Linked DNA regions of Blastochloris viridis. The protein of the gene in region 1 interacts with the protein of each later gene in a pairwise test. Links are inferred from orthologs where the notes say so. Each region holds a gene or a part of one and is shown on either strand. Other genes may lie near its edges.

The links.
Region 2: the proteins of BVIR_RS03275 (region 1) and dnaA interact in binary tests that used the Escherichia coli proteins (3 or more experiments, as listed by UniProt). The link is inferred for Blastochloris viridis from one-to-one orthologs.

What each region holds. Positions count from the first base shown.
Region 1 is NZ_CP012946.1:721,633-736,160, forward strand. Bases 9,251-12,124 are described here. They hold BVIR_RS03275 (replicative DNA helicase), read right to left. Parts: upstream 11,496-12,124; coding sequence 10,005-11,495; downstream 9,251-10,004. Other genes in these bases: alr (alanine racemase), read right to left, coding at 9,251-9,748; rplI (50S ribosomal protein L9), read right to left, coding at 11,792-12,124. Also shown: BVIR_RS03230 (NnrU family protein), read left to right, coding at 119-712; BVIR_RS03235 (tetratricopeptide repeat protein), read left to right, coding at 792-1,469; BVIR_RS03240 (hypothetical protein), read left to right, coding at 1,478-1,777; ribosome biogenesis GTPase Der, read left to right, coding at 2,084-3,451; BVIR_RS03250 (SDR family NAD(P)-dependent oxidoreductase), read right to left, coding at 3,599-4,342; purF (amidophosphoribosyltransferase), read right to left, coding at 4,366-5,835; BVIR_RS03260 (CvpA family protein), read right to left, coding at 6,444-7,022; DNA repair protein RadA, read right to left, coding at 7,121-8,542; more of alr, read right to left, coding at 8,618-9,250; more of rplI, read right to left, coding at 12,125-12,358; BVIR_RS03285 (DUF2232 domain-containing protein), read right to left, coding at 12,378-13,364; rpsR (30S ribosomal protein S18), read right to left, coding at 13,575-13,814; rpsF (30S ribosomal protein S6), read right to left, coding at 13,811-14,215. UniProt on the Escherichia coli protein: The main replicative DNA helicase, it participates in initiation and elongation during chromosome replication. Travels ahead of the DNA replisome, separating dsDNA into templates for DNA synthesis.
Region 2 is NZ_CP012946.1:592,381-606,906, reverse strand. Bases 4,519-7,390 are described here. They hold dnaA (chromosomal replication initiator protein DnaA), read right to left. Parts: upstream 6,784-7,390; coding sequence 5,254-6,783; downstream 4,519-5,253. Other genes in these bases: dnaN (DNA polymerase III subunit beta), read right to left, coding at 4,519-5,075. In the rest of the region: BVIR_RS02750 (DeoR/GlpR family DNA-binding transcription regulator), read left to right, coding at 232-1,023; hemA (5-aminolevulinate synthase), read left to right, coding at 1,220-2,449; BVIR_RS02740 (DNA replication/repair protein RecF), read right to left, coding at 2,681-3,913; more of dnaN, read right to left, coding at 3,957-4,518; rpsT (30S ribosomal protein S20), read right to left, coding at 7,833-8,099; BVIR_RS02720 (undecaprenyl-diphosphate phosphatase), read left to right, coding at 8,375-9,181; BVIR_RS02715 (complex I NDUFA9 subunit family protein), read right to left, coding at 9,309-10,262; purD (phosphoribosylamine--glycine ligase), read left to right, coding at 10,438-11,709; BVIR_RS02705 (biotin transporter BioY), read right to left, coding at 11,711-12,268; BVIR_RS02700 (energy-coupling factor transporter transmembrane component T family protein), read right to left, coding at 12,619-13,233; BVIR_RS02695 (energy-coupling factor ABC transporter ATP-binding protein), read right to left, coding at 13,230-13,946; BVIR_RS02690 (two-component system sensor histidine kinase NtrB), read left to right, coding at 14,269-14,526. UniProt on the Escherichia coli protein: Plays an essential in the initiation and regulation of chromosomal replication. Binds in an ATP-dependent fashion to the origin of replication (oriC) to initiate formation of the DNA replication initiation complex once per cell cycle.

The DNA.
Region 1 (14,528 bases):
GACCCTGAGGATCCTTGATCGGCGGCGCGGTCTTCGCCGCGACGCCGGCACGGTTTTCGCCTATACCTTCGCCGCCTGCCGCCGACGATCCGGTGGCGCCACAGCCTACGGATCCGCCATGACGCTGCTTGTGCCCGGCCTCTTGCTGTTTTTCGCCCCCCACCTCCTGCCCACCCTGCGGCCGCTACGCGGGCGCACCGTCGCTGCGCTCGGCGGCAGCGAGAGCGTCTACAAGGGCGTTCACGGCGTGCTGGCGCTCAGTGGCCTTGTGCTGATGGTGTGGGGCTTCGGCGAGTATCGCGCCCACGGCCTGATCCCGGTGTGGACGCCGCCGGTGTGGACCCAGCACCTCGCGTTGACGCTGATGCTGCCGGCCTTCATCGTGCTCGCGGCGATGCCGCCGCGGCCGAGCCTGATCCGCTACCGGGTCAAGCATCCGATGCTGGTCGGCATCAAGATCTGGGCGCTGGCCCACCTTCTCGCCAATGGTGACCTCGGCTCGATCCTGCTGTTCGGCGCCTTCTTGGCGTTCGGCGTCTACGACCGCATCTCGGTCAAGCGGCGCGACCTCAAGGTGCCGGGCAATCCCGGCGGCTGGACGCGGGCCGACACCACCTCGGTGGTGGCCGGCGCCGTGCTGTGGCTGGCCTTTCTGTTCGGCGTCCACCATTGGCTGATCGGCGTTCCGGTGCTGCCGGGCGTCGGGGCTTGACCCGGCCTCCGGGTTCTGCCACGGCCTCGCCACGACCCCACCTTAAGGCCAGACGGCCGATCGGGAGTTCACTGGGCCGATGTCCGATATTTTCAAGGAAGTCGAGGAAGACGTTCGCCGCGAACGGCTGCATGCGCTTTGGAGCAAGTACGGCGGCTTGGTGCTGACTCTCGCCGTCGTCATCGTGCTCGCGGTGGCGGGCTGGCGCGGCTGGGAGTGGTGGCAGCATCGTCAGGCCGAGGCGGCCGGCGCCCGGTTCGAGGCGGCGCTGCGGCTCGTCAGCGACGGCAATACCGCGGACGCCGACGCCGCCCTGGCCAAGCTGGCGGCCGACGCGCCGACCGGCTACGCCCTGCTGGCGCGCTTTGCCCGCGCCGGCGCGTTGGCCTCGACCGACAAGGCGGCGGCGGTGCGCGAGTTCGACGCGCTGGCCGGCGACGCCAAGGCGCTGCCGCTGTTCCGCGACCTCGCCCAGATCCGGGCCGGGCTGATCCTGGTCGACGACGCCCCCTATGCCGACCTCAAGGCGCGGCTGGAGCCGCTCGCCGCGCCGGAGGCGGCCTTCCGACACTCCGCCCGCGAACTGCTGGCGCTGTCGGCGTGGAAGGCGGGCGACCGCGACGCCGCCCGGCAGTGGGTCGACGCGCTGGTCGGCGATCCGTCCGCGCCGTCCAGCCTCCGCACGCGCGGCCAGATTCTGCGCGATCTTTTGTCCTCGCCCATCGCGCCGATGCCGGCGCCGGCGAAAGCCAACTGAGGCAGGCCATGGCAGCAGCCCTTTCCCGACGTCTTCTTCTGCTCGCGGCCGGCGCGCTGGCCGTGGCAGGCTGCGAGTCGCTCGACAAGCTCAACCCGTTCGACGAGCGTAAGACGCCGCTGCCGGGCGATCGCAAGCCGCTGTTCCCGGAAGGCGTGCCCGGTGTGAACTATGGCGAGCCGCCGCCCCAGCCGGCCAACGCGCCGCCGCCCGCGGCGGCAGCCGAGCAGCCGGCGGAGCCGGCGGCCAAGGCCAAGGGCAAGGCGAAAAGCAGAGCCAAGGCCGAGCCGCAGGGCGCGGAGGACTGATAAGAAATCCGGCCGAACAGGCCGGAGTTTCGCGGTCCTGTCGCCGGAAAATACGTTTCCCATCAAGGATTTTTCGGCGAGGCTGTTTCCGTTGATCACGACGTGATCGACCGCAAGCCGTATGATACGGTTTGCGGCTGGTTTCGCCTTCAAACCGTATCCCGTTTGCCGAACGTCCGGTTTCCGAACGCGGATTTTCGGCGAGATCGTTTCCGGGATTGCGACGTTATCTTTCGGAAACCGCATGATCCGGCCGGGCAGGCCGGATGTTCGTTTCATGACCGTCAGGCATCCTAGGAGCGGCCGATGTTCACTCTCGCCATCGTCGGCCGGCCCAATGTCGGCAAGTCGACGCTATTCAACCGCCTCGTCGGCAAGCGCCTCGCGCTGGTCGACGACCGTCCCGGCGTCACCCGCGACCGCCGCGAGGGCGAGGGCCACCTCGGCGACCTCACCTTCACCATCGTCGACACCGCCGGCCTCGAAGAGGCCGATGCGGCGAGCCTGGAAGGGCGCATGCGCGCCCAGACCGAGGCAGCGATCCGCGACGCCGACGCCATCTTGTTCATGATCGACGTCCGCAGCGGGCTGACGCCGACCGACCGCGCCTTCGCCAATGTCGCGCGCCGCGCCGGCCGCCCGGTGATCCTGCTCGCCAACAAGAGCGAGGGCCGCCGCGGTGCCGAAGCCGCGGCCGAAGCGTGGGAACTCGGGCTCGGTACTCCGGTGCCGCTCTCGGCCGAGCACGGCGAGGGGCTGTCCGACCTCTACGACGCCATCTGCGACGCATTGCCCGAGGCCACCGCCCGGCCGCCGGAGGATGAGGAGGACGCCGACGCCGGCGAGGCCATCGATCCCACCCGCCCGATCAAGGTCGCGGTGATCGGCCGGCCCAATGCCGGCAAGTCGACGCTGATCAACGCGCTGCTCGGCGAGGACCGCCTGCTCACCGGACCGGAGGCCGGCATCACCCGCGATTCCATCGCGGTGGACCTCGTCTACAACGACCGCGCCTTCCAGGTGTGGGACACCGCGGGCTTGCGCCGTCGCGCCCGCATCGAGGACAAGCTGGAAAAGCTGTCGGTCGCCGACGCGCTGCGGGCGGTGCGGTTCGCCGAGGTGGTGGTGGTGCTGATGGATGCCACCAAGCCGTTCGAGGAACAGGACACCCGCATCGCCGACCTTGCCGAGCGCGAGGGGCGGGCGGTGGTGATCGGCTTCACCAAGTGGGATCTGGTGACGGCGAAAGCCGGCGCCATCAAGCGGCTGCGCGAGGACACCGACCACGCCTTGCCGCAGATCCGCGGCGTGCCGATCGCTGCGACCTCGGCGGTGCAGGGCGAGGGGCTCGACCGGCTGATGGCGGCGGTCGTTCAGGCTTACGAGGTGTGGAACCGGCGGGTCTCGACGGCGCGCATCAATCGCTGGCTGGAAGGCGTGCTGGAGCAGCATCCGCCGCCGGCGGTGAGCGGCAAGCGCATCAAGATCCGCTACGCGACGCAAGCCAAGGCACGGCCGCCGAGCTTCGTGCTATTCGGCACCAGGCTCGACGCGCTGCCCGACAGCTACACCCGCTATCTGACCAACTCGCTGCGCGAGGTGTTCGAGCTGCCCGGCACGCCGATCAGGGTGACCTATCGCGAGCCGAAGAACCCCTACGACAAGGGCAAGTGAGCGGCTTGCGTGCTGTCGTTCCGGACAAGCGGCGAAGCCGCGCGATCCGGAACCGCGTGCAGAAAAGACGCCTGCTCGCCGAACGATCCCGGCGCGGCGCGGATGCTGCGCATCACGCACCGTCCGGGACGACGGCTGCGGGCACGCTCACGCCGGCGGCTGGAAGGTCTTCAGCGTGCCGGTCTTGTACTCGTAGATGCGGCCGGACTCGGTGAAGCTTGGCAGGCAGAGCTCGACGATCTTCGCCGCCGGCGCCTCGGGCGGCGGCAGCGTCTGGGGGTCTTCGCCCGGCATGGCGGTGGCGCGCATCTTGGTGCGGGTCGGGCCGGGGTTGAACAGGTTGACCTTCACCGGCGTGGTGGCAACCTCGGCGGCGTAGGTGCGGCCCATGCAGTCGACCGCGGCCTTGGTGAGGGCGTACGGCCCCCAATAGGCCCGCGGCGACTGGGCGACACCGGACGACAGCAGCACCACCCGGCCGGCGTCGGAGGCGCGCAGCAACGGGTCCATGGCGCGGATCGTCCGCCAGGTGGCGGTGATGTTGACCGCGATCAGGTGGTCCCAGTGGTCGACCTCGACGTGGGCGAGCGGCGAGATCGGGCCGAGCGTCGCGGCGTTGGCGACCAGGATGTCGAGCTTCTTCCAGCGCTGGAAGATGGCGGCGCCGAGCCGGTCGAGGCCGTCGCCGTCCTTGAGGTCGAGCGGCACCAGGGTGGCGCCTTCGCCGGTCGAGGCCTTGATCTCGTCGTCGAGCTCGGTGAGGCCGCCCTCGGTGCGGGCGACGGCGATGACGTGGGCGCCGGCCTTGGCCAAAGCGAGGGCGGTGGCGCGGCCGATGCCGCGCGAGGCGCCGGTGACCAGCGCGATACGGCCGGCGAGCGGACGGTCCATGGCTTCTAACTCCGAGAGAAAGATCAGCTGGCCTCGGCGAGCAGCGACAGCTGGCGCGGCGGCGGGGTCTCGCCGTCGCGGTCGGTCAGCGCGGTCGGGTAGTCGCCGGTGAAGCAGTGGTCGGTGAACTGCGGCCGGACCGGGTCGCGGGCCTCGACTCCCATGGCGCGGTAAAGCCCCTCGACCGACAGGAAGGCCAGGGTGTCGGCGCCGATATAGCTGCGCATGCCTTCCAGGTCGTGGTTGGCGGCGAGCAGCTTGTCGCGCTCCGGCGTGTCGATGCCGTAATAGTCGGGGTTGGTGATGGGCGGGGAGGCGATGCGGAAGTGCACCTCGCGGGCGCCGGCGTCGCGCATCATCTGCACGATCTTCACCGAGGTGGTGCCGCGCACCAGCGAATCGTCGACCAGCACGATACGCTTGCCAGCCACCACGGCGCGGTTGGCGGAGTGCTTCAGGCGCACCCCCATCTCGCGGATGGTCTGGGTCGGCTGGATGAAGGTGCGGCCGACATAGTGGTTGCGGATGATGCCGAGTTCGTAGGGAATGCCGGACTGCTGGGCGTAGCCGATCGCCGCCGGCACGCCGGAATCGGGCACTGGCACCACCACGTCGGCCTCCACCGCGGTTTCGCGCGCCAGTTCGCGGCCGAAGCCCTTGCGCACCTGGTAGACCGAGCGGCCGCCCACCACCGAGTCCGGCCGGGCGAAATAGATGAACTCGAAAATGCACGGCCGCGGCGGCATCGGCGGGAACGGCTTCAGGCTCTCGACGCCGTCCTCCGACACTACGATCACCTCGCCGTTCTCGACGTCGCGCACGTAGCGGGCGCCGATGATGTCGAGCGCGCACGTCTCCGAGGCCAGGATCGGATGGCCGTCGAGCATGCCGAGCACCAGCGGCCGGATGCCGGCGGGGTCGCGGGCGCCGATCAGCTTCTTGTTGGTGAGGCCGACCAGAGCGTAGGCACCTTCCAGTTGCCGCAGGCCCTCGACGAAGCGGTCGACGAAGCGATTGCGCTTGGAGCGGGCGACGAGGTGCAGCATCACCTCGGTGTCGGTGGTCGATTGGCAGATGGCGCCTTCGGTCACCAATTGGCGCCGCAGCGTCAAGCCGTTGGTCAGGTTGCCATTGTGGCCGATGGCGAAGCCGCCGCCCTCGATCTCGGCGAACAGCGGCTGCACGTTGCGCAGGATGGTCTCGCCGGTGGTCGAGTAGCGGACGTGGCCGATCGCGGAGTCACCGGCGAGCTGCTTGATGAGGGCGGGGTCGGAGAAGGTGTCGCCGACCAGGCCAAGGCGGCGCTCGGAGTGGAAGCGGCGGCCATCGAAGGTGACGATGCCGGCCGCCTCCTGGCCGCGATGCTGCAGCGCGTGCAGGCCGAGGGCGGTGATGGCGGCCGCGTCGGGGTGGCCGAAGATGCCGAACACGCCGCATTCCTCGCGCAGCGTGTCGCCGTCCAGATCGTCTTCGAACCCGACCATCTCGTCCATCCCGTCCTCCGCCGAACACGACATAATAGCTGACACCGACGCCGGGATGCTTGAGGCATCACGCCGTCCCCGGTCGCGGATTTCCCATCTGAAATCAGGGATTCATGGAAATCCGCGATCGAAACCACCGCCGGCTGCCGCCGCCGCTAGCATGATATGGGGTCGGGGCGAGCAGATCGTGATCCCTGACCCTCCAGCGCACCCGGTCGGACCGGGTGCCCTCGGCTCCCGATGGCCGCGGCGTCGCCGACCATCGCCGACCCGCCTGTTGCGGCCGAGGCTCCAAAGCATCCGCCGATCTTTGCACCGGCAGTCGCTCTAAGCCCTTGAGCGATCGCTTTGTCTTTCGCAAAATCGGCCTGCGCTTTTGCGGAGAATGCTCTAGACCGGATCGAGCACAAGGTCTGCCCCCGATCGTCGGTCCTGCGCGGTATCCCCGCAAAACTGGTTTCCGCAATCGGCGAAAGCCGCATCGACCGCCGGCCTTTGCGATAGCTCCCAACACGGTGCGTTCGCCGCGTGTTCTAGCAGCTGCCGCCGCCGAAGCGACTGGCAGCGCCGATCACGGTTTCGTGGCCGGCGCGCCGCTCGGTGCGCTCGGCCGCCGATCAGTCCTTCGGCTTCTTGAGGTTCTTCAGCATCGCCTCGGGGTCGTCCGGCAGCAGCGACTTCAGCCAGTCGCCGGTCGAGCACAGCACGGCGTAGGATTTGGAATCGCGCAACCACGCCGGCTGGCGGGAAGGGTTCTGGGCGCAGGTGGTCGTCGGCGCCGGGTTGGCGCCGGCTTGCGCCGGGTCCTGGCCTTCCAGCAGCCATGTCAGGAACAGGAACGCCACCACCATCAAGATCAGGCCGCGGCCCAGCCCGAACACGAAACCGAGGCTGCGGTCGAGCGCGCCGACCCGGCTGTCGAGAATGGCGTCGGAGATGCGGGCGGTGATGATCCAGACCACGAACAGCGTGAGCAGGAAGATGCCGCCGACGGTGGCGGCCATCGCCAGCGAATCCTGCTGGATGTATTGCTTCGTGAACGGCAGCACCTGCGGGTAGAACACCGCGGCGGCGGCGGCCGCCGCCAGCCATGAGCCGATCGAGAACAGCTCCCGGATCAGCCCGCGCACCATGGCGAGCAGCCCGGACATGAGCATGATGACCAGCAATGCAATGTCGAGAATGGTCAACGGCATAACACCACATCGCCGGCCATGACCGGCTCTATCTGGGCTGAAGGATCAGGCTGTGACACAGGTTTGCAGCTCTCTATAACCCTGCCGCGAGGCGAAAGTCATCCGTCTTGTCGAGCGGGCGGCGGGCGGCGGCCGGACGCGGCGCGGCGTGGCGCTGCGGCGGCGATATCGGCGACGAGGCCGGCCAGCGCGCCGACCGGGGAAGTGGCCAGCGCCGGCTCGCCGAGGTCGCGGCCGCCCTCCGGGCACACCGCGCGCTTGAAGCCGAGCTTGGCCGCTTCCTTGATGCGGGCGGCGGCGTGCGCCACTGGCCGCACCGCGCCGGACAGGCTGACCTCGCCGAAATAGACCGCATCCGCCGGCAGCGGCGCTCCGGCCAGCGACGACACCAGCGCGGCGGCGGCGGCAAGATCGGCGGCGGGCTCATTGATGCGCAGGCCGCCGGCGACGTTGAGATAGACGTCGAAGCCGCCGAGCTTGACGCCGCAGTGCGCCTCCAGCACCGCCAGCACCATGGCGAGGCGGTTGGAGTCCCACCCCACCACCGCCCGGCGCGGCGTGCCGAGCGAGGTCGGCGCCACCAACGCCTGGATCTCGACCAGCAGCGGCCGCGTGCCCTCCATGCCGGCGAACACCGCGGTGCCGGGCGAGCCGAGGTCGCGCTCGGACAGGAACAGCTCCGAGGGGTTCGCCACCTCGGCCAGGCCCCGCCCGGTCATCTCGAACACGCCGATCTCGTCGGTCGGGCCGAAGCGGTTCTTGAGCGCGCGCAGGATGCGGAAATGGTGGCCGCCCTCGCCCTCGAACGACAGCACGGCGTCGACCATGTGCTCGACCACGCGCGGGCCGGCGATCTGGCCGTCCTTGGTGACGTGGCCGACCAAGATCACTGCCGCGCCGCTTCGTTTGGCGTAGCGGATCAGCGCTTGGGCCGAGCCGCGCACCTGGGCGACGGTGCCGGGCGCCGATTCCACCGCGTCGGTCCACATGGTCTGGATCGAATCGATCACCGCGAGCTTGGGCGGCGGGCCCTCGCTCAAGGTGGCGAGGATGTCCTCGACATTGGTCTCGGCGGCGAGCGCGACCTTGGCCGCCGACAGGCCGAGCCGCTCGGCCCGCAGGCGCACCTGCCCGGTGGCCTCCTCGCCGGAGATGTAGACCACGCCGTCGCCGCGCCCGGCCATGGCGGCTGCGGCCTGGATCAGCAGCGTCGACTTGCCGATGCCGGGGTCGCCGCCGATCAGGATCACCGAGCCGCGCACGAAGCCGCCGCCGGTGACGCGGTCGAGTTCGTTGATGCCGCTGGCGGTGCGGGGGGCGTCCCTGCTGCCGCCGGCGAGGGATTCCAGCGCGACGAGGCGGCCCTTGCGGCCGGGGCGCTGCGCCGCCGGCGCTGCTGCCGCGGCCGAGGTCTCTTCGGCGATGGTGTTCCACTCGCCGCAGGAATCGCACTTGCCCTGCCAGCGGGTATAGACCGCGCCGCAGGCCTGGCAGACGAAGGTGATGGTGCGCTTGGCCATGGCGTCATCGAGACGGAACGGCGTGGGAAGTCAACGGCAGGCGTCGGCGCGGCGGCGCCGAACCCCGCCTTGCACTCACCCGCCGACGTGCCGCCTTTGATATCGCTGGCTGAGGCTGGTCAGGACCTCGTAGCCGACGGTGCCGGCGGCGCGGGCGTAGTCGTCGACGCCGAAGCGCTCGGAGAGCAGCGCGATGGTATCGCCGCGCTGGACCTTTTCCACCGGCGCCGCGGTGACGTCGAAGGCGGCGAGATCCATCGAGATGCGGCCGACCATCGGGCAGGCGACGCCGTCGATATACCCCAGCACCGGCGCCAGGCCGGGGGCGGTGGCGGTGCGCAGGAGGCCGTCGGCATAGCCGGCCGACACCACGGCGATGCGGGAGGTGTTCGGCGCGGTCCAGCGCGCGCCGTAGCCCACCGTCTCGCCGGCCGGCACGATCCGGCTCTGCACGATGGAAAGGTCGAGCCGCACCACCGGCCGCATCGGGTTCGCCGTCCATGGCGTCGGGTTGCCGCCATAGAGGGCGTAGCCGGGCCGGGCGAGGTCGAACTGCGCCGCGGAGCCGAGGAACAGCCCGGCCGAGTTCGACAGCGAGGCCGGCACGCCGGGGAACAGTGCCGCGGCCTCGCGGAAGGTGACGAGCTGGCGGGCGGTCAGCGGGTGGCCGTGTTCGTCGGCGCAGGCGTAGTGGCTCATCACCAGGCTGAACAGCGGTTTTCCGCGGGGCCGAAGCGCCAGGGCCTTGGCCTCCTCGGGCCTGAGGCCGAGCCGGTTCATGCCGGTGTCGAGGTGCAGCGCCGCGCCCTCGGCCCAGCCGGTGGCGGAAACGAACGCCTCCCACTCGGCCAGCTCGGCGAGGGAGCCGATCACCGGGCGGAGGCGGGCTGCGGCGAACGCCTCACAGGCGCCGGGGGGAAGGCCGTTCAGCACGTAGATCGCGGCGTCGGGCAGGGCCGCTCGCAACGCCTTTCCTTCCTCGGGCAGGGCGACGAAGAAGGTGATGCAGCCGGCGGCGCCCAACGCCCGGCCCACTGCCACCGCGCCGCAGCCGTACGCATCCGCCTTGACCACGCCGGCCGCGGCGCCCGGCGCGGCGAGCGCCGACAGCGTCTTCCAGTTGGCGACGATGGCGGCAAGGTCGACGGTGAGAACGCCGCCCGAAAGGTCGGGGGCGGCGAGCGGAGCGAATTCGGCGGCGGGCATCGCGGACTCAAAACATCGGGGGAAAGACCCACATTAGCAGACCATGGCGGTCGTGAACCAATGCGAAGGCGGGCGAACGGAGTCCCGCGCCGGATGCTCACGCTCCGCGCCGGTCATCCTCGGGCGCGGGCGGATTCTGCAAACTCGGCGGATCATCGGTTCCGGACCGCGCGGCGTCGCCGCTTGTCCGGAACGATGGCCATTGATGGCGGACATCGCGGTTGTGGTCTCACGTCGTCGGAAACGACGCCGGCCCTCACCGCCGGTCGGGCAGGCGATCCTCGCGGGCGAGGGTGGCGAAGCGGGTGAACTCGGAGGCGAAGTGCAGCTTCACCGAGCCGGTCGGGCCGTGGCGCTGCTTGCCGACGATCAGCTCGGCGGTGCCCTTGATCGCCTCGAGTTCTTGGTCCCACTTGAACCACTCCTCGGTGCCCTGCCGAGGCTCCTTGTTCTTGTGGTAGTACTCCTCGCGGAACACGAACAGCACGACGTCGGCGTCCTGCTCGATCGAGCCCGATTCACGCAGGTCGGAGAGTTGCGGCCGCTTGTCTTCGCGGCTTTCGACCTGCCGCGACAGCTGCGACAGCGCGATGATCGGGACGCAGAGTTCCTTGGCCAGCGCCTTCAAGCCGGTGGTGATCTCGGTGATTTCCTGCACGCGGCCCTCGCTGGCGCGCTTGGAGGAGCCGGACAGCAACTGCAGATAATCGACCACCATCATGTCGAGCCCGCGCTGGCGCTTGAGGCGGCGGGCGCGGGCGGTGAGCTGAGCGATCGAGATGCCGCCGGTGTCGTCGATATAGAGCGGGATCGACTGCATCACCTGGGCGGCGGCGGCGAGCTTGCCGAAATCGGCGTCGGAAATGTCGCCACGGCGGATGCGCGAGGACGGAATCTCGGACTGCTCGGCAAGTACGCGGGTGGCGAGCTGCTCGGCCGACATTTCCAGCGAAAAGAAGCCGACGATGCCGCCGGTCACCGTCTCGATCGTGCCGTCCGGCCGTGGCCGGCCGTTGTAATTGGCGGCGACGTTGTAGGCGATGTTGGTGGCGAGCGCGGTTTTGCCCATGCCGGGGCGACCGGCCAGGATGATGAGGTCGGAGGCCTGCAGGCCGCCCATCAGGGCGTCGACGTCGTCGAGCCCGGTGGCCAGACCCGACAGATGGCCGTCGCGCTGGTAGGCGCGGCCGGCCATGTCGATCGCCTCCTTCAGCGCGTCGGAGAAACGCAGGAAGCCGCCGTCGTAACGGCCGGTTTCGGCGAGCTCGTACAGGCGGCGTTCGGCGTCCTCGATCTGGTCGGTCGGCGGCATGTCGACCGGCGCGTCGAAGGCGATGTTAACCATGTCCTCGCCGATGCGGATCAACTCGCGGCGGGTGGCGAGGTCGTAGATCACCCGGCCGTAGTCGGCGGCGTTGATGACGGTGGTGGCCTCGGCGGCCAGCCGCGCCAGATATTGCGCCACCGTCAGCCCGCCGATGTCGGCATCGCCGGGCAGGAAGGTCTTGATCGTAACCGGCGTCGCCACCTTGCCGACGCGGATCAGTTGTCCGCAAATGTCGAACACCGACTGGTGCAGCGGCTCGAAGAAATGCTTCGGCTCCAGGAAGTCGGAGACGCGGTAGAACGCTTCGTTGTTGACCAGCACCGCGCCGAGCAGGGCCTGCTCGACCTCGACATTGTGCGGAGCAACCCGATAGAGCGGGTCTGCACCTTGGGTCTTGCGGGCGAGCGATTCGACGACCATGCCATCATCCAGCAGCGGGTGCGTTGATTAACATGGCGCGTGCGGTGAAAGGGGACGATGTGACCCCTGACCGCGCCGGCGATACCGCAATCCACACCTCGGCAAGAATCTCCGGCGGCAACCAAGGCGAGTCTTGACTGTCACCTGGGTGCGCAGCCGATTCCGATCCGGCCGCGCGGAAAACGGCGGCGGATAAAAAACGCCCGGCCGCAAGGGCCGGGCGTGATCATTGTTTTCAAGGACGAAAACCTGCGAACTTCAACGGCCCCATGCGTCAGCATCCGGGGCCGTTGGCATCAGGCCTCCTCGGCCTCTTCGTCCGGCTGCTCGAACGCCTCTTCCGCCTCGGCGGCGACGTCCTCGTCCTCGTCACGGCGACGGCTAACGTCCTCGCCGCGGGCCTGGCGCTCGGCCTCGTCGGCGCTGCGGGCGACGTTGATCACCACCGTCACCTCGACCTCGGGGTGCAGCGCCACCGGCACCCTGTGCAGGCCGATGGTCTTGATCGGGGCGTTGAGCACGAGCTGCTGACGCTCGACGGTGAAGCCGCCCTTGGTCATCAGCTCGGCGAGGTCACGGGTCGACACCGAGCCGTAGAGCTGGCCGGTCTCACCGGCCTGGCGCAGCACCGCGAACGACTGGCCGCCGAGCTTGGCGCCGACCGCCTCGGCATCGCGTTTGAGTTCGAGGTTGCGGGCTTCGAGCTGAACGCGCTCGCGGGCAAACCGCTCCTTGTTGGGCTGGGTGGCGCGCAGCGCCTTGCCCTTCGGCAGCAGGTAGTTGCGGGCAAAGCCGTTCTTGACGCGCACAACCTCGCCCATCTGGCCGAGCTTGGCGACGCGTTCGAGCAGGATCACGTCCATTGGGTTGCTCCTTTAAAGGTCACTGGTCGTTCGCCGCCGGCGGTCCCGAGCGCGGGGAGTTCCCCCCGGGGCCGGAGCGGCGGCGGCGAAAATCGAGGAAGCCATCGGCGAGGCCGACGATGGCGACGAACAACAGCGGCCACCCCAGCACCAGGATGGCCACGTAGACGGTGGCGAGGATGAAGGCGCGGCCGGACATCCCCCGCGTCATCGCATGGGTCAACGACAGCCCGGCCAGGCCGTAGGCCAGCATCAACGTGCCGACGAACAGCCCGGCAAGGACGCCGACCAGGCCGTCGATCAGGCTCAGCAGCGAGGCTGCGCCGAGCGCCAGCGCCGCAGGTCCCGGCAGGCGGATGTCGGAGAGATCCGGCCACGGCCGCACCAGCCGGCCGGAGGCGCGTACCACGCGGGCGGCGCCCCACAGGTTGAGCACCGCGGTGACCATCGACAGGATGGCGGCCGAAGGCGGCAGCATCGCCACCATCAACTGCACCACGGTCTCGGGGTCGGACACGCCCGGCAGGACCAGCGGCTGGCCGTCCGCGGTGCCGGTCTGTACCTTGAGCACCCGCTCGACGGCCGCGCGCAGTGCGGTGGCGTAGCTCTCCTCGCCGTAGCCGAGCGCGACGAGGCCGATGGCGACGCCGGTCGCAGCCACCGCGGCCGCCCAGACCAGAAGGTGCCCGATCGGGTACCATTCGACATCGCCGGCTTCGTTGCGGCGGGCGAGCAGCGCCAGATAGGCGAGCAGCCACGCCGGCACGGCGACGCCGACCAAGAAGGCCATCAGGAAGACGGACGGGAGCGCCAAGGCCAGGACGCCGGCCGCCACCGCCGCGCCCACCAGGCCGGCGTGATGGCGCCAGCCCAGCCCGGCGATCAGGATCGGCAACGGCGCGGCGTAGAACAACGCCATGGCGAAGACCGAGCCGGATGAAACCGAGGCGAACAACAGCGCCGAGGCGAGACCGGCCGCGAGGCCGATTGAGACAATGCTGATCATCGAGCTGTCCCGCTCTGAGAAGGAGCGGTTAGAGGCGGGATCCGCCCCAACCACAGGCCGCCGGCTCATTCCGGCAACCCCGATGCGACATAACGGAACCGGATGGCCGCGTCGTGACCGGCCGATTCCGTAACGTGACTTCAGGTGCCGCGACGCGCGGTGTCGCGGCAGCTCCGGTGGGGAGGCCGGCGGCGAACCGCCGGCGCCCGCTCAGCGGATGACGTAAGGCAGAAGGCCGAGGAAGCGCGCCCGCTTGATGGCGCGCGCCAACTCGCGCTGCTTCTTGGCCGACACCGCGGTGATGCGGCTCGGCACGATCTTGCCGCGCTCGGAGACGTAGCGCTGCAGCAGCTTGACGTCCTTGTAGTCGATCTTCGGCGCGTTGGCGCCGGAGAACGGGCAGGTCTTGCGGCGGCGGAAGAACGGGCGGCGAGACGGGGCGGTGCTCATGCGTTGTCCTCCACGGTCTCGGCTTCCTCGCCGAAGCCGTCGCGATCACGACGGCGGTCGCCGCGACGCTCGTCGCGGTCACGCTTCATCATCATCACCGACGGGCTGTCTTCCAGCGCGTCGACGCGGATGGTGAGCGAGCGCATCACGTCTTCGCTCAGGCCCATCTGGCGCTCCATCTCGGCGACGGCGGGAGCCGGCGCGTCGATGTTGAACAGGGTGAAGTGGGCCTTGCGGTTCTTCTTGATGCGGTAGGCGAGGGTCTTCACACCCCAATACTCGGCCTTGGAGACCGTGCCGCCACCGGCTTCGATGACGCCCTTGAACTGGGCGGTTAGTTCGTCGACCTGCTGGGACGTCAAGTCCTGGCGGGCCAGAAAGATATGCTCGTACAACGGCATATGATTCACGCCTTTCGTTGCGGTACTCCGCCGGCGCGGCGCCAAGCCCCTCGCGGCCCGGAAAGGCTGCGGTGTCTCGGGAGAGCGGGGACACGGGACGGCGGGCGTTCGCCCTGACGTGCCCTGCCTGATGGCATTTGGGCGCGGCTGTCCGTTCAGCCCCCGGCCAAGCCGGTGGAAGGAGGCGCTTATACACCGAAACCGCCGTGGTGCAACGGCCGCGGCGCGGCGATTCCCGGTTGGGACCATCGTCGCCTTGACACCCGCGCCCCTGCCGTATCAATGGCCCCGCTTTCCGGGGGAACCGCTCGAT
Region 2 (14,526 bases), 130 kb from region 1 along the record:
GACGCTACACCACGAACTCGGTTGCAGAACGCGCGTACACAATTCATAGTGGGCGCCATCGGCCGGATCGTCCCTCCCGAGTTGAAATCGCCAACCGAGGCTTTTCCTGGCTCAGGTCTGCGGCCTGCACATGGTCGGCGACCGTGTCCTCTCCCTTCGCCGCGGTTTCTCTTGTCCACCGGAAAACCAGATGTCATGGCTTGGTTGTCCTTAAGTTAGATTTTTTTCACCATGTCGCGTCCTCTGGCCGTTCGCCGCCTGTCGGAAATCCTCCGCCGCGTTCACGCGGCGGGGTCGGTATCCGTTGTCGAACTCGCAACCGCGTTCGACGTGTCGCGCGAGACAATTCGGCGTGACCTCAAGCTGCTCGCCAACCGCGGAGAACTTGAGGTTGTCCATGGCGGCGCCATGCGCCGCGACACGCTCGACATTCCCCAGCCACAGCGGACGACCCGCGATTCCGGCGCCAGCGGCCGTCAGGCCATCGGCCAGCTCGCCGCCAGCCTGATCGAGGACGGCGCCACCGTTCTGCTCGATTCCGGCGCGCTGGCCGGCGCGATCGTGTCCGGGTTGCTTGGCAAGCGCGACATCACCGTTTGCACCCACTCGCTCACCCACGCTCTCGCGCTGGTCCGCCACCCGCTGATCCGCGTCTTCGTGCTCGGCGGCCAGGTCGACGCCACCGAGGAGGCGGCGTTCGGGGTCGACACCGTTTTGGCGCTCGACAGTTATTCCTGCGACCTTGCGTTCATCTCCGCCCGCGGCTTCACCAGCGACGGCGAGCCCACCGACACCACGCGCCACGGCGCGGAGTTGCGCGCACGCATGCTGCTCGCCGCACGGCGGCCATATCTGCTCGCCGACCACGCCCAGTTCCAGCGCACGACCCCGATCCGCATTCCGAACAGCGACCGCGCCGCCGGCCTTCTGGTCGACCACGCCCCGCCCGAGACGCTGGCGGACGCGTTTCGTCGTAACGGGTTGCCGGTCACCGTCGCCGGCACAAGTGTCAGGACAGATTGACGCACCCTGCGGTCGCGACCGCAGGCACCCCTCGGTCAAGCCTCGGTCAAGCCTCAGCAAAATCGTACGAACTTGACGCCGCCGTTCGGCTTTGTCATTTGCGCTTGACGCAGATCAAGGCTGCTTTCGCCCGCTGGTGTCCATGGTGGGGCGAACATGCAGTGGACCGGCCCCGAAGGGCTCCGAGGAGCGTAGCATGGATTATCAGACCTTCTTCCGTGGTGCCGTCGAGAGCCTGAAGGCCGAGCGACGCTACCGGGTGTTCGCCGACCTCGAGCGGCGTGCCGGTGAGTTCCCGCATGCCACCTGGCATTCGCCGGAAGGCCCGCGCGACGTCGTCGTCTGGTGCTCCAACGACTATCTCGGCATGGGCCAGCACCCCGCGGTGGTTCAGGCGATGACCGAGACCGCCGCCCGCATGGGCACCGGCGCCGGCGGCACCCGCAACATCTCCGGCACCAACCACCCGCTGGTGACGCTGGAGGCCGAACTCGCCGACCTCCACGGCAAGGAAGCCGGCCTGGTGTTCACCTCCGGCTACGTCTCCAACCAGACCGGCATTTCGACGCTTGCCAAGCTGATTCCGAACTGCCTGATCCTGTCCGACGCGCTCAACCACAATTCGATGATCGAGGGCGTCAAGCAGGCCGGCTGCGAGAAGAAGATTTTCCGCCACAACGACATGGAGCATCTCGAAGACCTGCTCAAGGCCGCCGGCAAGGAGCGCCCCAAGCTGATCGTGTTCGAGAGCGTCTATTCGATGGACGGCGACATCGGCAAGATCGGCGAGATCTGCGACCTTGCCGAGAAGTACAGCGCGATGACCTATATCGATGAGGTCCACGCCGTCGGCATGTATGGCCCGCGCGGCGCCGGCATCGCCGAACGCGACGGCCACATGCAGCGCATCGACGTCGTCGAGGGCACGCTGGCCAAGGCGTTCGGGTGCCTCGGCGGCTACATCACCTCGACCGAAGCCGTGGTCGACGCGGTTCGCTCGCACGCCGCCGGCTTCATCTTCACCACCGCGCTGCCGCCGGCAATCTGCGCCGCCGCCACTGCCTCGATCCGCCACCTCAAGGCCTCGACCGCCGAGCGCGACGGTCAGCACGCCCAGGCCACCCGCGCCAAGGCGGTGCTGGCCAATGCCGGCCTGCCGGTGATGCCGACCGACACCCACATCGTGCCGGTGATGGTGCGCGACGCCGAGAAGTGCAAAGCGGCGACCGACCTTTTGCTCGCCGAGCATGGCATCTACATCCAGCCGATCAACTACCCGACCGTGCCGGTCGGCGCCGAGCGGCTGCGCATCACCCCCACCCCGTTCCACAATGACGCGCTGATCGACCATCTCGCCGGCGCGCTGGTCGCGGTGTGGAAGAAGCTTGGCCTGCCGTTCACCCGCCAGGCGATCGCCGCCGAGTAACGACAACGGCACAGCGGCGGCACCCGCCGCCGTGCCGCCCGCCGATGCGGTTTTCCGAGGGCCATCGGTTCGCCACGGCCATCCGCATCTGCCCATCGCCGCGGCGCGTGGGCAGCGTCACGTTCAACGAGCCGCCCGGCGGCCCTTCTTGCAGGGTACCGCCGGTCGGGAGGGCGCCACGTCGAGCCGCCGGACACCTTGGTCCGGCGGCTCGTTTCTTTTGGCGGTTCGTCAGCCGATCGGCTCGATTGCCCCCGGCTCGACCCGGAACTGCACCGTCTCCGCCCCCACCGCCGCGAACGCCGCAGCGTCGGTGCCGGTCATCCACGCCTGCACGCCGAGATCGGCCAGCGCGCGGTGAAGCGCGGCCCGGCGGTCGGGATCGAAATGGGCGGCGATCTCGTCGAGCAGCAGCACCGGCAAGAGGCCGGTCATCGCCCCGACCAGCCGCACCTGCGCCAGCACCAGCCCGACCAGCAGCGCCTTCTGCTCGCCGGTCGAGGCGCTCGCCGCCGGCACGCCCTTGGGACCGTAGATGACGATGAGGTCGGAGCGGTGCGGCCCCTCCAACGTGCGACCGGCGGCGCGGTCGCGCGCACGGGCGTCGGCGAGGCGGGCGCGGTAGCGATCCTCCAGCGCCAGCGCCGGGGTGCCGCCGACCTCCGCCTCCAGCCAGCCGTCGACGGCAATGCCGGCCCACGGAAACGGCCCGGACGCCGCGCGCGTCGCGGCGATCTCGCCGACCAGCCGGCGCACCGTCTCGGCCCGCGCCGCCGCCACCGCCACCGCCACCTCGGCGACCTCGTGCTCAACCGCGTCGAGCCAGCGCGTGTCAGCCGTGCCCTGCTCCAGGAGACGGTTGCGCGAGCGCAGCGCCCGCTCCAGCGCGTTGATGCGCCCGCCATGGGTGGGATCGACCGCCAGCACCATGCGGTCGAGAAAGCGCCGCCGCTCGGCGGCCGGCCCGGTGAACAGCTGGTCCATCTGCGGGATCAGCCAGGCGATCGCGAGATGCTCGGCGAACGCCGCCGCCGAGCCGACCGGGGCGCGGTCGATGCGGCACTCCCGGACGGTGGGCGGCCCGCCCGCGCCGCGCGGCGCAATGCCGGTGCCGAGCAGCGCCGGCCCGACCTGTCCGTCGATCTCGGCGGACACCGCCCAGGATCCTTCGCCCAAGGATCCATCGCCCGAAGATCCGTCGCCGGGCGGTCCATCGCCGGACAAGCCGTCGCCGACCCGCGCCACCTCCTCCAGCGTGGCGCGGCGCAGGCCGCGGCCGGGGGCGAGGAAGGAGATCGCTTCGAGAATGTTGGTCTTGCCGGCACCATTGGCGCCGACCAGCACCACCGAGGCCGCGCCGGGCTCGATCACCACGTGGCGCCAGGAGCGGAAATTCACCAGCGCCAGCCGCCGCACCCGCGCGGCGGGGCGGCAATCGGGCGGAGCCTCGACCGAGGTCATCATCTGCCGACCCTGCGCCGGCCCGAATCCCGCCGACCTCGCCCGCTCACACCCGCATCGGCATCAGCACATAGAGCGCGCCCTGGCTGCCCTTGTCGCGCACCAGGGTCGGCGAGCCGGGGTCGGCCAGTTTCAGCTCGGCCTCGTCGCCCTCGAGCTGGCCAGTGATCTCCAGCAGATAACGCGAGTTGAAGCCGATCTCGAGCGGATCGGCGGCGTATTCGGCCTCGATCTCCTCGGTGGCAGAGCCGGAGTCGGGGTTCACCACCGTCAGCACCAGCTTGCCCTCCGACAGCGCCAGCTTGACGGCGCGGCCGCGTTCGCTCGACACCGTCGACACCCGGTCGATCGCCGCAGCAAAATCGGCCTTGTCGACTACCAGGGTCTTGTCGTTGGCGACCGGGATCACCCGCACATAATCGGGAAAGGTGCCGTCGATCAGCTTGGAGGTCAGCACGATGTCGCCGAAGGCAAAGCGGATCTTGGCGGTGGAGAGTTCCACCACCACCTCGGCCGAGCCATCCTCCATCAGGCGCTGCACCTCGGCCACGGTCTTGCGCGGCACGATCACGCCCGGCATGCCGACCGCGCCGGCCGGCGCCGGCAGCTCGATCTGGGCGAGGCGGTGGCCGTCGGTGGCGACCGCGCGCAGCAACTCGACGTCCGCACCCGGCACGGTGTGGAGGTAGATGCCGTTGAGATAGTAGCGCGTCTCCTCGGTCGAGATCGCGAACTGGGTCTTGTCGACCAGGCGCTTGAGCTCGGCGGCGCTGAGCGCGAAGCGGTGGCCGAACTCGCCGGCGGTGAGGTCGGGGAAGTCGGACTCCGGCAGCGTCTGCAACTGGAAGCGGGCGCGACCGGCACGGATCACCAGCGTGCCCTTTTCAGCGTCCGCCTCGAGCGAGATCTCGGCGCCCTCCGGCAGCTTGCGCACGATGTCGTAGAACATGTGCGCCGGCACGGTGGTGGCGCCGGCCACCTTGACGTCGGCGGCAATCGATTCGACCACCTCGAGGTCGAGGTCGGTGGCCTTCATCTCGAGCCGGGCGCCGTCGGCACGCAGCAGCACATTGCCGAGAATCGGAATGGTATTGCGCCGCTCCACCACCCGGTGGACGTGGCCGAGCGATTTTGCGAGGTCAGCGCGCTCAACAACGGTACGCATGAAGACACCTCGAAGGCCGGCGACACGCAACCGCACGGCAGACAATCCAGCAAATACATCCGTCGCCGCGTCAGCGAAACGCCCGACAGTTTCGGCAAACGCCGAACCGGAGCGCAGGCCATTGCGCCTCGGGCAGGCCCGCCGCGCTTCAGCCCGCTTCCGCGCCGGACTGACGTGTTTATTCGAGAATTCGGCGTTTGAGAAGCTCGACCTCTTCGGCAAAGCCGCGATCGGTCTTGGTCTTGCCCTCGATCTTGCGTACGGCGTGCAGCACCGTGGTGTGATCGCGGCCGCCGAACCTCCGGCCGATTTCCGGCAGCGAGCGCAGCGTCAGGGTCTTGGCAAGGTACATCGCGACCTGACGCGGCAGCACCACATTGGCGGTGCGGCGCGAGGACAGGACATCCTGCTTGGTGATGCCGGAATGCTCGGCGACGATGCGGATGATGTCCTCGATCCGCACCCGTTTGGTGTTATCGGGGCTGCGCACCAGATCGCGGATGGCGTGCTCGGCCATCTCCAGCGTCACCGCGCAGCTGGTCAGCGTGTTGTGGGCGAGCAGCCGGTTCAGGGCACCGTCGAGGTCGCGGCCATTGGCAGTGACCTGGGCCGCGACGTAGCCGACCACCTCGTCCGGCACCTCGAAGCCCGGGTGCTTGGCGCGGATCTGGCCGATGCGGGCGGCGAGGATCGAGCGGCGCAGCTCCTCCTCGAGCGGCCCGATCTCGACCGGCAGGCCGCCGGCGAGGCGCGAGCGCACCCGCTCGTCCAGGCTCTCAAGTTCCGCCGGCGGACGGTCGGCGGCGATCACCACCGGACGGCCCGAATCGATCAAGGCATTGAGAGTGTGACAGAACTCCTGCTGCACCGACTTGCCTTGCAGGAACTGCAGATCGTCGATGATCAAAAGGTCGATGCCGCGCAGCGCCTCCTTGAACGCCAGCGCGGTCTGATTCTTCAGCGCCGCGACGAAGCCGAACATGAACTTCTCGGCGGTGAGGTAGAGCACGCGGCGGCCGAGCCGGCTGGCCTGCCACGCAATCGCCTGCAGCAGGTGGGTTTTGCCGAGCCCGACGGCGGAATGGACGTAGAGCGGGTTGAAGCGGGTGCTCTCGCCGGCGCGGCACTCGGAGATCTCCCGTGCGGCGGCGTGTGCCAGGGTGTTGGAGCGGCCGACCACGAAGGTATCGAAATTCAGCCGCGGGTCGAGCGGCGAGGCCGGCAGCCCGTCGACGCTCGCCATCGGCGCCTCGGCGGCAAACGGCACGGCCGTGCGCGGCCTCGGCGCAACGGCGGCGGCAGCCGTCGCCTTCGGCGCTGCGGCCTGCTCGCCGACCGGACGGAGCGGCATGCGGGCCACCGCCGAGCGCACCACGAGGTCGACCTGCTTGAGGGTCGGCACCTCCTCGCGCCAAAAAGTGTCGAGCGGCTCGGCATAATGGGTCTGGATCCAGCTCTTCAGAAACCGGGTCGGCACCGACAGCTGCACGCCCTCGCCCGCCACGGCGTCGAGCTGCATGCAGGCGAACCAGCTCGTATAAACCTCCTCGCCCAGCGTCGACTTCAGGCGCGAGCGCACACGATCCCAGGAAGCAGCGGCCGTCTGCGAGTCGAAACGCGCCGGCGTGCGGGCAAATGACCCCTGCGCGGGTCGCGCCGACTTGTGGCCGGGGAAAAACCCGCTCGCGATACCTTCGCTCTTGTACATTTGCCGCTCCATTTTCTTATCGATAGGGTCGCAAGGACCTCGCTCTGCCCGATTAGGGCAGAGAGCAAAACTCAACTTGTACTGAAGAGATACCGGGGCGGCGCGCCGAAAGCGCGCCAGCGGCGCCGGTTGATGTCACGCGTTAGGTGCCGGACCGGATCCCGGGCCCGCCGCCGCCACCTCGTCCGCCGGCGGTGCACTCGGCGCCCACGTCGAGCCGGAGCCGCGTCCAACTGAGCCTATCAGCGTTCGCAACCTGGGCCGTCAGCGCGGCGGCCGCGCGGAGGGTGCGGCTCCCGATAATCACGGACATAGTGTTCCCCCGGCTGCAACAACGCGCAGCTCTTTTTACTTGGTATGTCGATTTGAATGAATCCAATCGCCGTCTTGCGACCGGTCAATCATCTACCGAACAAACGTTCGAGTAGAACGCTCACAGAATTCTTACGCCATGCACAAGACCCTGGCAGAAATTCGAATCATCATAAAAAGCTCCCCGCATCCGACTCAAAAAAATCTGGTCCCACACAAACTCACCTGTGGATCGCCCCCAGGTGAACGGAGTCTTAACACGCCTCCCGCCCTTCGCAACCGGACTGGCGATGCGGCCGAACCGCACCCGAAACGAAAGCGGTCGTCGCGGCCCGATGCTCAGCCGGCAAATCGCTGAGGACTCTGTTGGAATCCTGGGGAGGACGCCCCCCCGACCGGCCCGGCCACGATACGGCTACACCAGCTTTGCCTTGCCCCCAAACCGGGTCCCGGCCCGACCCCCCCATCGCCCTTAGGGTCCAAGCTCTTGTCCTACATATAGAAAATTTGTGCGGGCGAGCCGAGCCCCCAACGCTACTGCGCCGCGCAAAAAGCCGGAAATTCCGAAAAGTGTGTCAATAGGGTAAACGCAGATTAAGCCGATTTGGCACCCGATCGGGGCCCGCCCAACGCAAAAGGGCGCCGGAGACCAGCTCCGGCGCCCTTTTTTGATTTGGTGTTCCGTTCTGGAACAGACCCGCCCATCGTCGCGATGCGGGCCCGGCCGACCGACGGCGTCAGGCGCCGATCTTCTTCACCCGCTTGGTCAGGCGCGACACTTTGCGGGCGGCGGTGTTGCGGTGCAGGATGCCCTTGCCGACCGAGCGCATGATCTCCGGCTCGGCGAGCTTGAGCGCGGCAACGGCGCCGACGGCATCGCCCTTGGCGAGCGCGTCTTCGACCTTGCGCACCGCGGTGCGCACCCGGGTGCGCCGCATCTTGTTGATCGCGGTCCGCCGGGCGATCTTACGGGCCGCTTTCTTAGCGGAACTGGTATTGGCCATTCCTGGAATCCTGTGCCTTTCGATGCGGCCCGACGCCGCGCCTGCAGGGCTGCTTATCTGGATCGCTCACGCGAGCTTCCCGGCTCGCCGGCGTGCCGGGCCGCAACTCGCACGCTGGCTCTATAACCGCGGGCTGGAGGAGCGTCAACGGTACCATTGCCGCCCAGCCCCGGAGCAATGGGGGAAATGCTTGCAGTAAAGCTTGCGGCTATGGAAGAACGGCGTGCCGGTTCAGCCGCATCCTGCCTGCTGAGCCCGCCGGCCAAGGGTGACATATGACGCTCGGCGATCTGATCGAAGCGACCTGCCTCGGACTTCTCGAAGGTCTTACCGAATTCTTACCGGTCTCATCCACTGGACATCTGTTGCTCGCCGGGCATTTTCTCGGCTTTGACTCGCCGGGAAAGACCTTCGAGGTCCTGATCCAGCTCGGCGCGATCCTGGCGATCTTGGTGGTCTACTTCGCCAAGTTTACCGGCATTGCGATGCGCTTGCGGACAGACCCTGCGGCGCGGCGGTTCGTCATCGGCATCGTCGCCGGATTCCTGCCGGCGGCGCTGATCGGCGTTGCCGCGCACGGCTTTATCAAAACTGTGCTGTTCCATACGCCGGCACTGATCTGCGTCAGCCTGATCGTCGGCGGCGTGGCGCTGCTGATCGTCGACCGCCTGACCTTGACGCCGCGCCACCACGACGCCACCGCGCTGTCGCCGCTGACCTGCTTCTATATCGGCTGTTGCCAGACCGTGGCGATGATCCCCGGCGTGTCGCGCTCGGGCGCCACCATCGTCGGCGCCATGTTGCTCGGGGTCGACAAGCGCGCCGCCGCCGAATTCTCGTTCTTCCTCGCCTTGCCGACCATGGCCGGCGCCTTCAGCTACGACCTTTACAAGAACTGGTCGACGCTCGATGTCGACCACGGCCTCCTGATCTTCGTCGGCTTCGTCGCCGCGTTCTGCGCCGCGGTGCTGGTGGTGAAATCGCTGCTCGACTTCATCTCCCGCCACGGCTTCGCGCCGTTCGCCTATTACCGCATCGCCGCGGGAACGGCCGGCCTGCTGGCGCTGTGGCTGGTGGGATGAGCCGGCGCCGAGCGTGGCGGGGCGCGCCGCCCCGCCACTGCCCCCCGGTAACACTGCCCGCCGGTAACAACGTAACCGCCGGCGCGAGGCGGCGTCGCCAGATCGCGCCGCGAACGCCGAAACCGTGTCAGACCGCCGACGAGCCGGCGAACTGGCCGGTGCGGCGGAACCGCGACAGATAGCTCGGCAGGATGGTGAGCAGCGCGGTGGGCTGGATGCCGAGCCCCTCCAGCGTGCGGCCCGAATCGATCGCGGCGTGCGAGACGATGTTGTTGGTCTTGAGCAGCGTCACCTGGTCCGGCGTCATCAGCGGGTTCGGCAGATATTGCAGCACCGAGGCCTGGAGATAGGCCACCCAGAACGGCAGCGGCACCAACAGCCGCTTGCGGCCGGTGATGTTCAGGATCAGCTCCAACAGTTCGCGGAAGGTCTTCACCTCCGGGCCGCCGAGCTCGTAGACGGCGGGCGCCGCCTGGCCATCCGCCCCCTTCACCACCGCTTTGGCGACGTCGCCAGCATAGACCGGCTGGAAGCAGGTGGTGCCGCCGCCGACCAGCGGCAGCACCGGCGAGATGCGGGCGAGGCTGGCGAACAGGTTGAAGAAGCCGTCCTCCGGGCCGAACACGATGGAGGGCCGCAGAATCACCGCGCCCGGCGCCGCCGCAATAACCTTGGCCTCGCCCTCGGCCTTGGTGCGGGCGTAGATCGAGCCCGACGCAGCGTCGGCGCCGATCGCCGAGATGTGCACCATGCGCGCGCCGACCGCCGCAGCCGCCTCGGCCACCGTGCCGGCGCCCTGGGCGTGGACCGAGCCGAACCGCTGGCGGCCGGTCTCGAACAGGATGCCGACGGCGTTGACCACCGCCTCCGAGCCCTCGACCGCGCGGCGGACCGAATCCGCATCGCGCAGATTGGCCTGGATGGCGGTGATCTGGCCGACCGAGCCGAGCGGCTGCAGATGCCCGGCGAGGTCCGGGCGCCGCACCGCGGCACGCACCCGCCAGCCGGCCCGCGCCAGCGCCCGCACCGCGTGGCGCCCAACGAAGCCCGACCCCCCGAACACCGTGACGAGACGATCCATTTTCGAATGTCCTTTCCCGCGTTATGCGGAATTCTGCCCACCTCGGCGGGCGGTTACAATCCTGTAGCCGCTTCCCCGTCCGCGTAAAGCGCAGCGCCACCGGTGCACTGCCGCAGCGGGCTTGCAGTCCGCCGCCCTGCCCGCTACCCCTCCGCCGGAGCGGGAGTGAGTCAACATGAATGTCCTTCTGATCGGCTCGGGCGGCCGCGAACATGCGCTGGCCTGGAAGCTGGCGGCGAGCCCGCGGCTGACCCGGCTCTATTGCGCGCCGGGCAACCCCGGCATTGCCGAGGAGGCAGCCTGCATCGCGCTCGACCCGGCCGACCATGCCGCGGTGATCGCGTTCTGCCGGGTCAAGAGCATCGACCTCGTGGTGGTCGGCCCCGAGGCGCCGCTGGTCGCCGGCCTGGTCGACGACCTCGAGGCCGCCGGCATCAAGGCGTTCGGCCCGACCAAGGCGGCAGCCCGGCTCGAAGGCTCCAAGGGCTTCACCAAGGACCTGTGCCGCGACGCCGGCATCCCCACCGCCGATTACGCCCGCTTCGACGCCGCACAGCCCGCCAAGGCCTATGTCCGCCGGCACGGCGCGCCGATCGTGGTCAAAGCCGACGGGCTTGCCGCCGGCAAGGGCGTGGTGGTCGCCGCGACCATCGAGGAGGCGGAGGCCGCCATCGACCACCTGTTCGCCGGCGCTGCCGGCGCCGAGGTGGTGATCGAGGAGGTCCTGGAGGGCGAGGAAGCCTCGTTCTTCGTGCTCAGCGATGGCGTCACCGCGCTGCCGCTCGCCACCGCCCAGGACCACAAGCGCGCCTTCGACGGCGATGAGGGTCCCAACACCGGCGGCATGGGCGCCTATTCGCCGGCGCCGGTGATGACCAAGGCCATGGTCGAGGACACCATGGCGACCATCATCCGCCCGACCCTCAAGGCGATGGCGGACAAGGGCTGCCCGTTCAAGGGCATCCTCTATGCCGGCCTGATGGTCGGCCCCGCCGGCCCCAAGCTGATCGAATACAATGTCCGGTTCGGCGATCCGGAGTGTCAGGTGCTGATGATGCGGCTGATCTCCGACCTGCTGCCGGCGCTGGCCGCCGCCCGCGACGGCACGCTGGCAGACATCGAGCTGCGCTGGTACGACGCCCCCGCCCTCACCGTGGTGCTGGCGGCAAACGGCTATCCCGGCCACATCGAGACCTCGGGCTCGATTATCCGCGGCCTCGACAAGGCCGCCGCCGGCGACCTCGACGTGGTGGTGTTCCACGCCGGCACGGCGCGGCGGGGCGAGGACATCGTCGCCGCCGGCGGCCGCGTGCTCGGCGTCACCGCGATGGCGCCGAGCATCGAGCAGGCGCAGGCGAAGGCCTATGCCGCGGTCGACCGCATCGATTGGCCGGGCGGCTTTTGCCGCCGCGACATCGGCTGGCAGGCGATCGGCCGGACATCCTGAGTTATTTCAGCGGGATCGGATAGACCCGGCGCACGCCGTGGGCGACCAGCCCGGCGACCACCGCCTTGGCGAGGTCGCCCGGCACGAACGCCAGCGAGCCCAGCGCCGCGGTCTTGAGCGACAGCCCGGCGGAGAACGCCAACCAGGGAATGCCGAGCGCGTAGCAGGCGCCGATGCCGCCGACCACGCAGGCAAGACTGACGACCGCCGCCCGCTGCCACCCCGGACCGCGGCCCTGGCCGAACCGGGCGACCAGCCAGCCGATGGTGTAGGCGGCGGCAACGAAGCCGATCAAAAAGCCGCCGGAGGGGCCCAGCAGCACGCCGAGCCCGCCGCGACCGCCCGACAGCACCGGCAACCCCAGCGCCACCAGCAAAATCAGCAGCGCGGTGGCGGCGGCGCCGCGCTTGGGGCCGAGCACCGCACCCGCCAGCATCACCGCGAGGTTCTGCAGCGTGATCGGCACCGGAATGCCGGCGACCGGAATCGCCGGCACCGCGCCGAACGCCACGATGATCGCGCCAAACAGCGCAATGAGAACGATGTCGCGAATGGTCATGGTGCCCCCGAACAGAACGCCCACCACACCACGGATCGGCCGCCGCCGGCAATTCGCCCTTCGCACAGCGCCGCCTCTCGGCGCCTCCAGCGCCTCGCCCGAGGATGACGCGTCGAGGTGGTGCGCCGGCTCGCCCCGCGGATGACGCGTCGAGGTTGGTGCGCGGAACCTCGACCTGTCGTCCCCGGCGAGCATCGCGAAAAGCGATGCGAGGGAAGGGGACCCATGATCCGCGAGGCTTGCAGGAAATTCGCGGCGCGCGGTGGGAGCAGCGACCGGCGCTGCGCGATCCGCCCGAGGCTTGCTCTTCCGCCCGACCTCTTTCCGCCCGAGCCTTGCTTCTGGCGCCGTCAGTCGCCGGCCCGGGCGGGCGGAAAGCCGCGCGCCTCGATGGCGGCGGCGACGTCGTCGGCGTCCTTGAGCGTGCGCACCACCAGCGGCACGATCAAGGCCAGCGGATTGGCGTCGAGCCCGCGCGCCGCCTGGGCCTCGCGCACCTCGCGGTAATGGCCGAGGATGCCCGGCACGAAGCGCAGCACCAGCGACACCGCCAGCGACACCCGCGCGGCGTCGACCAGACCACGGCGGTCGAGCGGCGCCAGCGCGCGCTCGATCGCCTCCAGCATGTCGGCGCTGCGGGTCGACAGCGTCACCACCAGCGCCGCCACCACCAGCGCCGAAAACCGCGACGCCACCACCGCGCCATGGTGGAGCCCGCTCGACAGCGCCGCCAGCACCGCCACCACCGCGATCAGCACCGCCACGCCGGCGAGCTGGCGGCGCACCCGCTCACGCGGCGGCCGCAGCGCGGCCAGCACCGCCGCCGCCACCACCGCCGCCGGCACGAGAATCCATAGCGCCGTGGTAAGGAACAGCGCAGTGCCGAGCCCGGCCAGCGCCAGCAGCTTCACCCCCGCCGGGGCCCGGTGCAGCACGCTGTCGCCGGGGAAATAAAGCGGGGTCACGACGCCCGCCCCACATACCAGGGGACGGCGGCGGCCGGCGCATCGTCCGCCGCCACCCGGCCGTCCTCGATCACCAGCACCCGGTCGAACTCACCGATCAGATCGAGATCGTGGGTGACGACGATGGCCGACTGCGGCAGCGCCGCGATGGCCGCGCGCAGGCGGTTGCGGTTGTTCAGGTCGAGCAGCGTGGTCGGCTCGTCGAACACAATCAGCCTTGGCCGCATCACCAGCACCGAGCACAGCGCCACCATCTGCTTTTCGCCGCCCGACAGCGAATGGCTGGCGCGCTCGGCGAGATGGGCGATGCCGAATCGCCCGAGCTCAGCGGCGATGCGGGCCGGAATCTCAGCCTTGGCAAGGCCGACATTCTTCAGGCCGAACGCGACGTCCTCCGACACCATCGGAAAGACGATCTGGTTGTCGGGGTTCTGGAACACGAAGCCGACGGTGCGGCGAACCTTGGCGGCATCGGCGACGGTGTCGAGACCATCGACGGTGACGCGGCCGGCGGTCGGCGCAATCAGGCCGTTGACCAGGCGGGCGAACGTGCTCTTGCCCGAGCCGTTGGCGCCGATGATGGCGACCCGCCGTTCGGCGAGGGTGAGCGTGGTCGAAAGCAGGATGGCACGATCCTCGATCGTGACGCAGGCGCCCTCGAACGCGACCTTGGGCGTTGCGGCTTCGGGCGGGGACGGATCGGGCGAGCGCATGATAACCCTTGCAGGCGGCGATGGCCGGTCATAGCCGGCGCAGCGCAGCTGCGCCACCGCCCCGTGCCGGCGGCGGCCGGCCGGCACCGACCGGGCAAAAACGCATGGATCGGTAATCCGCTAGCGCGCGCCAGCGTATCCTCCATAGCGGGCAGTCCGATCAGGGGTGTTGCGGACCTCCGGGCGCGACACCTTGAACTTTAGCGCGCCGGGCACCCTGGGCTATGCCGATCCCGCCGAAATCGGCATAGCCGCGCTGTTGCAAGCACTTGCGGTCGACGCCAGGACGGGCCAGATTCGAACTAGGAATTTAACCTAAGGAGTGAGTCTCATCCACGCCTTCGTCAACCCGCGTTCCGTGTCCGACGCCCGCTTGGACAGCGTGCTCGACACCGCCGTCGATGGCATCGTCGTCATCGACGAGAGCGGGAGCATCCTTGTGTTCAATCAGGCATGCGAGAAGCTGTTCGGCTGGAACGAAGACGAGGTCCGCGGCCACAACATCAGCATCCTGATGCCGGAGGACTACGCCTCCAAACACGACGATTACGTCGCCAATTATCTGACAACCGGCGTCCGC